Regions from separate parts of the Paenibacillus sp. cl130 genome, predicted to be linked through region 1. Evidence: riboswitches for the same ligand, from Rfam matches in the RefSeq annotation. Region 1 holds a riboswitch; the other holds the start of a gene.
What was found. Region 1 has a riboswitch for ZMP and ZTP ahead of BM358_RS22855 (bifunctional 5,10-methylenetetrahydrofolate dehydrogenase/5,10-methenyltetrahydrofolate cyclohydrolase). Riboswitches for the same ligand answer to the same signal wherever they lie in the genome.
Positions count from the first base shown of each region.

Region 2: another riboswitch for ZMP and ZTP. It lies ahead of BM358_RS23520 (TIGR01440 family protein); the one in region 1 lies ahead of BM358_RS22855 (bifunctional 5,10-methylenetetrahydrofolate dehydrogenase/5,10-methenyltetrahydrofolate cyclohydrolase).

Region 1 covers NZ_FOYG01000010.1:104,787-108,198, reverse strand. Annotated here, with positions in the region: gene BM358_RS22865 (PadR family transcriptional regulator) at 1-322, opposite strand, end outside; gene BM358_RS22860 (Delta(5) desaturase DesA) at 607-1,668, opposite strand; ZMP/ZTP riboswitch at 1,882-1,966, shown strand; gene BM358_RS22855 (bifunctional 5,10-methylenetetrahydrofolate dehydrogenase/5,10-methenyltetrahydrofolate cyclohydrolase) at 2,077-2,943, shown strand; gene BM358_RS22850 (cyclodeaminase/cyclohydrolase family protein) at 2,940-3,412, shown strand, end outside.
Region 2 covers NZ_FOYG01000011.1:21,552-24,963, reverse strand. Annotated here, with positions in the region: gene glyA (serine hydroxymethyltransferase) at 1-992, opposite strand, end outside; gene BM358_RS23520 (TIGR01440 family protein) at 1,113-1,700, opposite strand; ZMP/ZTP riboswitch at 1,921-2,002, opposite strand; gene BM358_RS23515 (low molecular weight protein arginine phosphatase) at 2,081-2,665, opposite strand; gene BM358_RS23510 (manganese efflux pump MntP) at 2,770-3,330, opposite strand.

The sequences.
Region 1 (3,412 bases):
CAATGTCGTCAAGATATTTATAGAAGAAAAGCTTACTCAAATACTCATAATTAAAAGGGGAAAAAGTACATGGTGTTTTTAACCATTCTATAAATTCACTCTTCCCTTTTTCCGTAATACCATATGATTTTTTGAATCTGCCTTCCTCTACCACTTCTTCATACTTGATAAGCTCCCCCTTTTCCATTTTTTTCAGCATAGGATATATGCTTCCGAAGCTGGCATCAATAAAGTTGGAAGTGCTTATCGTCATCTTCTGCTTGATTTCATATCCTGTCATATCCTTTTCGCAGAGGAACCCAAGTATTACATAAATCAACATAAAATCTATTCCTTCTTTCCTGGCATAGTGAATTATCCTTCTGAAATCAAAGGGAACTTATCTCTGTTTACATGTAGCTAATTTATATATAATCGATATATATCGTTTCGATATATAGAATGTAAAGGTTGACAATCGATTTGTCAATAGCGCTTGCTAAAACAAAGAATGAAAGTACTGCATTTTCAATATAAACAAAAAAATCTAAAAGGATGTTATCCCTTTAGATTTCTCAAAGTAAACTGCAATTTTTCAACATCTCTTCAGAAAAGTTTTGTACAAAGTTATTTTCTTTCTGTGCTTACAACAGGTGTAGGGATGGGTTTCGTAACTGCAACACGTTTGCTGAGGAGCGGCCTCACTTGTTTAAAGGTCAAAAAGGTTTTCGTATTTTCATCCCAAAGTCGGAACTTCAAAGATTGCAGACTGCTACTTACTGTGATCGTGGTCGCCTTTTGAAGTAACGGTGTCGCTTCATGTGCTTTTTCCAAATTATAATTTGGCACTTTTGGGCTCAAGTGATGAACGTGATGAAATCCGATATTGCCCGTAATCCATTGCAATACTTTAGGAAGCTTGTAGTAAGAACTGCCTTCTACGGCCGCATTAATATAGCTCCACTCTTCATCGTGCTCAAAATACGAATCCTCAAATTGGTGTTGTACATAGAACAGCCAGATTCCCAACATACCAGATACAAAAAAGATAGGTGCCTGTACGAGAAGGAAGGCCTGCCATCCAATAGCCCATGACAACAGTGCATACAAGGCAACGATGGATATATTCGTCACATAGGTGTTCATTTTTTCCTTGCGTTTGGCTGTCTTGATATTAAACCGATAGGAAATCAAAAAAGTATAGATCGGACCTAGTCCAAACATAACCCAAGGATTTCGATATATGCGATAGGCCAGCCGTGTCCATGTGGAAGCCTCTGTGTACTCTTCTACCGTAAGCACCCACATGTCACCTGTGCCTCTTTTATCCAGATTACTGCTGGTTGCATGGTGGATTGCGTGACTATTTTTCCATTGGTGATAAGGGCAGAGCGTAATAATACCTGTAATCGTTCCCACAATGTCGTTCAGCTTGCGGCTTTTGAAGAAGGATTGATGACCACAATCATGAAAAATAATAAATGTCCGTACCACAAACCCCGATGCAACAATGGCAATTGGAAGTGTCAGCCAGTACGAAACCGACAGACTAAGATAAGCAGCATACCACAATAGGATCAGTGGACCCAAGGTATTGATGAGTTGCAGAACGCTGGATTTTGTGTTTATTTTCTCGTAGGGAGCCATATTTTTTTTCAATTGGGCTAATGGGAGTTGTGTCATACTCATTATGATCCTCCTTTAAAATGACGCCTATACCTTGATCCTGTTAGGCGTACATGTTGATCTAATCTCAGTATAAGGTAAAGCCTCTAGGCGCTGTAGTCATAAACGTCAGCTCGGGTATATGACATTTGTCATATAGACAAGTAACACAACCCGTTTTCCAAATGTTCGCGGGTTTCTTTTCTGATGATTATTTGTTAAAATATAAGACATAATAACGCTGTATGTGACTGGCGAAGTCAGTGGAATGAACCACGAGGGAGCATACAAAAAAAGCGTACCGTTCGCCTGGGAGAAGTATTTGCAGAGGATTCGTCTGTCTTGACGACCTTGTGCAAATACTTTTTTTCGTTTTAAGACCATGACACCCTGTTGATAAATCATGCGATAAATTCAGAGGAGGCACGGACTATGGCTATAATCATGAAATCCAAAGAAGCAGCTGAGCAAGTATATGCAACGATCCGTTCACAGGTAGAAAAAATGAAGCAGCAAGGACACCGTCCCCATCTGGCGACCCTATTGGTAGAAGGCGATCCGGCATCTGCATACTATGCACGGACCAAGCAAAAAATAGCGGAGAAGCTGGGAATCTCATTTCATCTCCATACTTTTGACCGTCATGTTAGCGAAGCCGAGCTACTGCACCTGATCGGCAGTCTGAACGATGCATCCCATGTACATGGCATTATGCTGGAACTGCCGCTTCCCCAACATCTTTCTGCCTCCGTTATTAAACAATCCATCGCCCCCTACAAGGATATTGATGGAATAACACCTGATAACAAGCTGGCTACCGTAACAGGTGACGCCGGACTATATCCCGCAACACCTCAAGCCTGTATCGAGCTGCTCAAGCATTACGGTCACACCTTGGCAGGCAAAAATGTCACGCTCGTGGGCATCGGGCAGACAGTGGGACTTCCCCTTTTCCACATGTTGCAAAGAGAAAATGCCACCGTTACCGCCTGTCATGCAGGTACGCGTGATATTGCAGAGCATCTGAGCCATGCAGACATTGCCTTCGTCGCAGTCGGATGCCCTGATGTGATTACGCAGGATATGGTCCATCCCGGTCTGATTCTCGTGGATGCAGGAATTAACGAGACACTGGAAGGAAAAATCGTGGGTGACGCTGCTTCAAACGTGGGTGAAAAGGTACATGCCATTTCTCCGGTTCCCGGCGGTGTTGGCACCTTAACGACTGCGATTTTGTACAAAAATCTGCTCAAAGCGATACATCTGCAACACTACTCCAGAGAGGTGGTCTATTCATGAGTGAACTGTCTTGGAACAATTCCATCGGACATTTTCTGAAAGAGGCTGCAAGTGCAGCGCCTACCCCCGGCGGAGGAAGTGTATCCGCATTGGCTGCGGCACTAGGCGCGGCTATGACCTCCATGACCGCCAACCTTTCACAAGGAGAAAAATATGCGCACATCCATGAACAAATCACGGATGTCATTAGTAGCATGGAAAGATTGTCTACACATTGTGAGGAACTAATGGTCGCAGACATCCAATCCTTTGAACAGTACATGACCGCGCTGCGTTTGCCCAAGGAAACAGATGAAGAAAAGCGCTATCGTACCCATTCCTTACAGACAGCGGTGATCGCTGCCATTGAGGTACCCATGCGCCTGCTGGAAGTATGCCGGGACGGATTGTCGCAAGCCTATAACATTGTGGAAATGTCCAATAAAAATGTGATTTCAGATCTTGGCATCGGCGCGATCCTGTTCGAAGC
Region 2 (3,412 bases), on a different contig from region 1:
ACATGCTCCGCTTCTTTACCTGTGATATTCAAATTGCGCGTATCCAACAGCATCAGATGGTTATCCGTACCACCCGATACAATGTTAATCCCCTCAGCCAGCAGTGTTTCAGCCAGCACCTGTGCGTTGCGGACTACGTTTTGCGCATAGGTTTTGAACGATGGCTGGAGCGCTTCACCCAAAGCAACCGCTTTGGACGCGATCACATGCATCAGTGGCCCCCCTTGAGTACCAGGGAAAATAGCTTTATCAATCGCTTGCGCCCATGCTTTGCGAGTCAGAATCAGACCCCCACGCGGACCACGCAGCGTTTTGTGTGTCGTTGTTGTTACAAATTGGGCATGCGGAACTGGACTTGGGTGAATTCCCGCTGCCACAAGACCTGCGATATGTGCCATATCCACCATGAACAAAGCACCTACATCATTGGCAATGGAAGCAAAAGCTTCAAAATCAATAGTACGCGGATATGCACTCGCGCCAGCTACAATCAGACGAGGACGATGCTTAAAGGCTGCCTTGCGCACTTCATCGTAGTCGATGCGGAAGTTGTCTTCGCGTACACCGTAAGCAGCAAAGTTATACAACAAGCCGGAAGCGTTAACCGGACTTCCGTGTGTTAAGTGGCCACCATGCGCCAGATTCATACCCAGTACAGTATCTCCAGGTTTGAGAGCTGCCAAATACACCGCCATGTTGGCTTGTGCTCCAGAGTGAGGCTGCACGTTAGCATGCTCGGCGCCGAACAATTCTTTTGCGCGGTCACGTGCGATGTCTTCAACGATATCTACATGCTCACAGCCACCATAGTAGCGTTTGTTCGGATAACCTTCAGCATATTTATTCGTCAGCACGGAGCCCATGGCTTCCATTACTGCTTCACTGACAATGTTCTCGGATGCGATTAGCTCGATATTGTGGCGTTGTCGTTTCAGTTCAAGTCCCATTGCTTCCATCACTGCCGGGTCACTTTTACGCAGGTGTTCCATCATGATTGATTACTCCCTCTCCATAGTCAATTGTTGGGTATACAAGCAAACGCCTGCTCCTCTGTTGGGTACCTCATCATCAATGCAAAAAAGATTAGTACAAACATGCCGCCATGCCAAATGCTAATCGCAGTTTCCGCCGACTTCTTGCTCCAGACTGTACACCGCCCGTTGTCCGCCAATAAGTGGAGGACGGGTGAACGCTGCTGTCACACGTGCTTCGCCAATCCAGCGAAGGCTTGGGCGAAACGGAACAGCAATGGGTCGCAGATGCATGCCAATCAGCGTTTCGCCGATGTCTATCCCGGCATGAGCCTGCACGTTCGCCGCCAAACACGCGTCGCTCATAGAACGATAGGCGACGGTAGCCATAGAGCCTCCTGCTGTACGAACAGGAACAGCTGCAACCTCCATCAGTCCCAATCGCTCCAGCACAGCCCGTTCAACGACCAGCGCTCGGTTCAAATGCTCACAGCATTGAAACGCCACATCAAAGCCATACTCCCTGCGAACAGACTCTACTCCAGACAACAGTTGCTGAGCCACATCGAGCGCTCCCGCCGTACCAATCCGACTTCCAGCCACTTCACTTGTGCTAACGCCGATAACCAGCAGGCGACCAGCCTTGAGACTGGCTGCTTCTGCGATTTCCCGCACGACAGAAGTGGTCTGTGCTTCCAGCGGAATCTCATGATCTAATTGTTCCACCATTGGAACCTCCTTTGGTTGAACAGCCTCTCAGAGACTAGGCACGGTCTCATGCCCCAAGTTCAACACACTCTCTCCTGATCACAATCTGACTATATTATAGCCGATGTTTCAGATTTCGAGCAGAAAAAATGGAAGAATCTTTAATGGAATCAACTCTCAGCTAAAAATCTGGCATAACTTGTATATGAAAAAAAGAGCAGTCCACACCTATGTGGAATTGCTCTTTTGCCCAGGCGACCGGCCGTATATCCGATGCTCCATCGTGGTTAATCCCACTTTTGTCGCCAGTTACATCGGATTCTCATTTTTCCACCTTATCTTAACGGATTAACCGCCGAAAATCAACAGATTCCGTACAAAACAGATGAGTAATACCAATTTTATTCGGAAGATGCCTTTAGCTTGTCCAGCAGCTTATGTAGTGCCGTACGGATTTCCGCAGCTGTGACATCGTAATCTTCTCGCGAACCGCCAAACGGATCAGAAATATCAAAGCCCGGAATCCGTTGGTGTAATTCAATCATTCGTTCACGCTCCTGCGCCGATAGCTCTTGTCCGAGTGAAGCCATCAACTGCTGTGAAGCATATAAACTATCCAACTCCTGTACATCATTCAACACCGCATCCCGGTTCTCCACATATTCCTTAAGCGTAAATACTTTGCCCGCCGTTTGGGGAAAGCGCTGAATTACGTGCTGTTTATGTCCTTGCGTCAAGGTTAAGATCAGATGCGCCCACCCGGCAAGCCCGTCGCTCAAAGGGGTTGAAGTGATCTGATCGGATATATCATGATCACGTAGAACCGCCTCTGCATGTCGGGATATCGGCGTGCCTTCCATCGCGGCTACTCCCGCAGAACGCACTTCCAGTTCTAGCCCATGCTCAGCAGCCAACTTACGCAGCATCCCTTCAGCCATTGGACTGCGACAGGTATTCCCTGTGCATACGAATAAGATATTCTTCAACGTTTTCACCCCCCGTATGTTAAAAAAATATATAAACAGAGGATTACTATAATTCTAATCCCTTACTATAATCCTGCATTTATTTTACACTGTCTACGCTAAAATCAAAACATAAACATAAAGCCGAATGCCAGCAAAATGGCACCGCCCACTGCTTCTCCATAATCTCCTAGATTGCGGCTGACCTTGCGACCCAGCAACAGGCCCAACATCGCCATTGCTCCCCCGCAAAAACCAAACGCCAGAACGGACAGCACCAGATCACTCTGGAACATACCCAGTGACACTCCTACAGAAAATGAGTCAACGCTCACCCCAAGTGCAAACAGCAAAAGGCCTAAAGGCGAACGATGATCCAACACCTGTACGCCGTCCCCTTTAAAGGAATTATACACCATATGCCCGCCCAAAAGGATGAGTAACCCCCCTGCGAAGTAGGCCGTCACATGACCTAATAAAGAACTCATATAATGGCCTGTGAACATTCCCAGCAATGGCATCAGAATGTGAAAAAAGCCAATAACAGTACTGATGCGCAGCACGTCTCGCAGGCGTATCCCCTTCATGCCGATCCCTACGCCCAGCGATAACGCATCCATTCCTAGCGCTACCGCCATGATCAGAATCGTTACAACCTGCCCGGCATGGGCAGAGGCTGCCAGCATACTCCATCCCTCCATTATCCGTCTGTTCTTGTACACGTTATGCGGACAAGGGGGAAATCAGTACAAGCATACACTGAAAGTA